2 regions of the Pseudomonas pohangensis genome follow, and region 2 is predicted to be linked to the other one. Evidence: predicted binding sites of a transcription regulator. Region 2 holds the regulator's gene; the other holds the start of a gene.
The links. Region 2 encodes sigma-54, which starts transcription at its own class of promoters, with help from an activator protein. Its sites were predicted from a motif close to ANTGGCATNNANNTTGCTNT; they were not measured.
Positions count from the first base shown of each region.

Region 1: the regulator sigma-54 is predicted to act here: its motif matches at 1,371-1,390, upstream of BLT89_RS03035 (CmpA/NrtA family ABC transporter substrate-binding protein).

Region 1 covers NZ_LT629785.1:626,735-628,922, reverse strand. The annotation lists gene BLT89_RS03040 (ANTAR domain-containing response regulator) at 1-110, opposite strand, end outside; gene BLT89_RS03035 (CmpA/NrtA family ABC transporter substrate-binding protein) at 113-1,330, opposite strand; gene BLT89_RS03030 (alpha/beta hydrolase) at 1,474-2,188, shown strand, end outside.
Region 2 covers NZ_LT629785.1:422,460-424,647, reverse strand. The annotation lists gene BLT89_RS02050 (RNA polymerase factor sigma-54) at 70-1,572, shown strand; gene hpf (ribosome hibernation-promoting factor, HPF/YfiA family) at 1,655-1,963, shown strand; gene ptsN (PTS IIA-like nitrogen regulatory protein PtsN) at 1,981-2,188, shown strand, end outside.

The DNA of each region.
Region 1 (2,188 bases), 200 kb from region 2:
AGGTCGATGACCAGACCGGACTCCTCGATCACCTCGAAGCCCGCCTCGCTCAGGGCGGTTTTCAGGCGGCCGAGTTTCTGTGCGGTATCGTCAATCAGCAGAATGCGCATGTTCAGCATCTCGCCAGCGGACGGGCATCTGTCATTGCATGCAGCGCAAAACTGCGCGCATAGGCGGCCGGATCCTGCCCGTCCCAGCAGCTGCCGTCGAACAGCGTGCTGCTGCGCATGCCGGCCGGCACGGCAACACCGAGCTGGCTGGCCGCCTCGCCATACAGGGCGGTCTGCTGCACGGCACGGGCCAGCCCGAGATAATCCGGCTCCTCGCGCAGCAGGCCCCAGCGGCGGAACTGGGTGAGAAACCACATGCCATCGGACAGGTACGGCATGTTCACCGCCCCTTCGGCAAAAAAGCGCAGCGCATGGGGATCGCGCCAGGCATGGCCATTGCCGTCTTCGTAGGCACCGAGAAAGCGCGGCTGGATAGCCGTCAGCGGCGCCGCCAGAAAGGCATCGGCACTCAGCAGACAACTTGCGGCACGCCGGTTTTCCTCGTTGGCATCCAGAAAGCGGCTGGCCTCGAGCACCGCCATGACCAGCGCGCGCGCTGCATTGGGGCAGTTTTCGACAAACTCGCGGGTGCACGCCAGTACCTTTTCCGGGTGGTCCGGCCACAGCTGCTGGCTGGTGCACAGGGTAAAGCCCTGGCGTTGCGCCACCGCCTGTGCGCCCCACGGCTCGCCGGCGCAGAAGCCATCGATACGCCCGGCCTGCAGGTGCGCGACCATCTGTGCCGGCGGCACCACCAGGGTGTCGACATCACGCAGCGGGTGGATGCCCAGGCTGGCCAGCCAGTAATACAGCCACAGGGCATGGGTGCCGCCGGGAAAGGTATGCGCCAGTGTCAGCCGTGCACCAGCCTGGCGCACATGCCGCACCAGCGCCTCACTATTGTTCACGCCGGCCAGTTGCAGACGGGTCGACAGATTGATGCTCTGGCCGTTCTGCGCCAGCCCCATGAGCACTGCCATCGGCAGCTGCGGCAAACCGGCCAGCCCCAGCTGCATGGCGTAAACCAGACCATACAGCCCCTGCGCCGCATCCAGCTCGCCACTGTGCAGGCGCTCGCTCAGCGCGGACCACGACGACTGCCGGCGCAACTGCAGGCGCAGGCCATAGGGCTGGGCGAATTCCTGGGTAGCCGCGACGATCAGCGATGCGCTGTCACTCAACGCCATAAAGCCGATATTCAGGCTGCTCTTTTCCGGCGCATCGGAACCATCGACCCAATCCAGGGCATTGTTACGCGGCGCTGCGTGCTGTTGATTCATGGGTTTTCGTTGTGGCAACGGAATAGTCGTTACCACAGGTTTAGCAAGCGCTGTGCCAGCAGCGCTTGCCTGAACAATAGATATACACCCGAGCAGGCATTATTTAATCTCGGCCTACCCGCACCCGACAGAGCACAGTCGCCATGTCCCAGACGCACATCACCCGGGCAGACCGCATCGCCCGAAGCCTGTTCCGCTTTCTCGGCAACCTGCCAATGGGCCTGCAGCGCAAGCTCGGCGGTGCAGCCATACGCATTGACGGGCAGGAACTGCACCCGACTGCCCAGCTCGGGTTGCGCCTGCTGAATCTGCTGGCAGCGGAAACCTTCGAGAGCAAACCGATCGCTGCCGGGCGCATCGAACTGACCCGCGAAGCCTGGATTTTCGGTGACACTCCGCACGTGGCCGAGATCCAGAATTTCAGCATTGACGGCCCCCATGGTCCGATACCCGTCAGGCTCTATCGCCCGGCACAGGCCACAGCCGACTCGGCGCTGGTGGTCTATTACCACGGTGGCGGCTGGGTACTCGGCGATCTACAATCGGGTGACTCGATGCTGCGCCATCTGGCCAATCGCACCGGCGTGTGCTTCCTCTCGGTTGAATACCGGCTGGCGCCGGAACACCGTTTTCCGGTGGGTATCGAAGACTCCCTGTGCGCCTTCGACTATGCCGTGGCGCACGCTGCGCAGTTTGGCTGTGATCCGGCACTGGTTGGCCTTGCCGGTGAAAGCGCGGGCGGCAACATTGCTGCGGTACTCAGCCAGATGACGGCGCAACGTGCGCGCAGCGACGCATCTGCTGCCAGTCCGGCGTTCCAGCTGCTGTTCCAGCCGGTCACCGACCTGTCGAGCAAAC
Region 2 (2,188 bases):
CCACGGCCTTGGCGCCCCGAACCTGATGGCGGGTATCCGCCAGTTGAAAAAGGTGAATTTTTCCAAGTCATGAAACACTCGCTAGTCCTAAAAATGGGCCAGCAGCTGACGATGACACCGCAGCTGCAACAGGCGATCCGGTTGCTCCAGCTTTCGACGCTGGATCTGCAGCAGGAAATTCAGGAGGCCCTCGACTCCAACCCCATGCTGGAGCGTCAGGAAGAAGGCGAGGACTTCGACAATGACGATCCGCTGGCTGACGACGGCGAGAACACCGAAACCGCCACAACTGCTCCCAGCCAGGAAGCCAGCTACGACAGCGCGACGGAAAATACCGAGCGCTTCGATGAGGGCGAATGGACCGAGCGTATTCCTGGCGAACTGCCGGTAGATACTGCCTGGGAGGACATTTACCAGACCAGCGCCAGCAGCCTGCCCAGCAACGACTCTGAAGAATGGGATTTCACCGCGCGGACCTCTGCCGGTGAAAGCCTGCAAAGCCATCTGCTCTGGCAGCTCAATCTGACCCAGATGTCAGAAACCGACCAGTTGATTGCCGTAACGCTGGTCGACTGCATCAGCAACGATGGCTATCTGGAAGAATCACTCGAGGAAATCCTGCAGGCTTTCGACCCGGAACTCGACATCGAACTGGATGAACTGGAAGCCGTCCTGCACCGAATTCAGCTTTTTGATCCGGTTGGTTGCGGCTCGCGGGACCTGCGCGAATGCCTGCTGATCCAGTTGCGCCAGTTGCCCGAGACAATGCCCTGGCGCAGCGAGGCGCAGCGTCTGGTCAGTGATTTTCTCGCACTGCTCGGCAATCGTGACTACACCCAGTTGATGCGCAGGATGAAGATCAAGGAAGGCGACCTGCGGCCGATCATTGCCCTGATTCAAAGCCTCAATCCGCGGCCAGGCTCGCAGATCGAATCCACTGAAGCGGAATATGTGATCCCCGATGTACTGGTACACAAGCACAATGGCCGCTGGCTGGTCGAACTCAACCAGGAGTCCGTGCCCCGCCTGCGGGTAAACCCGCAGTACGCCAGCTTTGTTCGCCGCGCCGACGCCAGCTCGGACAATACCTTTATGCGCAACCAGTTACAGGAAGCCCGCTGGTTCATCAAAAGCCTGCTCAGTCGCAATGAAACCCTGCTCAAGGTTGCCACGCAGATTGTCGAGCACCAGCGCGGCTTTCTCGAGTACGGTGCTGAAGCCATGAAACCGCTGATCCTGCATGACATAGCCGAAGCCGTTGGCATGCACGAATCGACCATTTCCCGTGTCACCACGCAAAAGTTCATGCACACCCCGCGGGGCATTTATGAGCTGAAATACTTTTTCTCAAGCCACGTAAGCACGGCTGAGGGCGGCGAATGCTCGTCCACGGCAATCCGCGCCATAATCAAGAAGCTGGTAGCTGCGGAAAGTCAGAAAAAGCCGTTGAGTGACAGCAAAATTGCAGGTCTACTTGAGGCACAAGGCATCCAGGTAGCACGCCGGACCGTTGCCAAATATCGGGAATCCCTCGGCATTGCCTCCTCCAGTGAACGCAAACGCTTAATGTAAAAAGGCTTGATCCGCAACAACAGTGTCCCGGTGACAGGTGCAGTAACCTGTCGCTCATACACGGCAACAAGGAGAATGCAGTATGCAAGTGAACATCAGTGGACATCAGCTGGATGTAACCGACGCCATGCGTGAATATGTCGGTGAAAAACTTGGCAAACTTGAACGCCATTTCGACAAAATCACCAACGTACAAGTAATCATGCAGGTCGAGAAGCTCAAACAACAGGTTGAAGCTACCCTGCATGTGGCAGGTCGTGAAGTAGTCGCCAATGCCGAGCATGAAGACATGTACGCAGCCATTGACCTGCTGACCGACAAACTGGATCGCCAGCTGATCAAGCACAAAGAAAAGCAGCTTGACCACAAGCACGGCGTCACCACCCGATAATCACGTACCCATCCCCCATGATCCTAATTGAGCAAATCCTGACCCCCGGCCGTTGTCTGGTTAACGTGCCGGGTGGCAGCAAAAAACGCGTTCTCGAGCAGATTGCCAGTCTGGTTGTGCGCGAACTTCCCGATCTGGATAGCCAGAGCATTTTCGAAAGCCTGATTGCGCGCGAAAAACTCGGCTCAACCGGTTTCGGCAATGGCATTGCCATACCGCACTGCC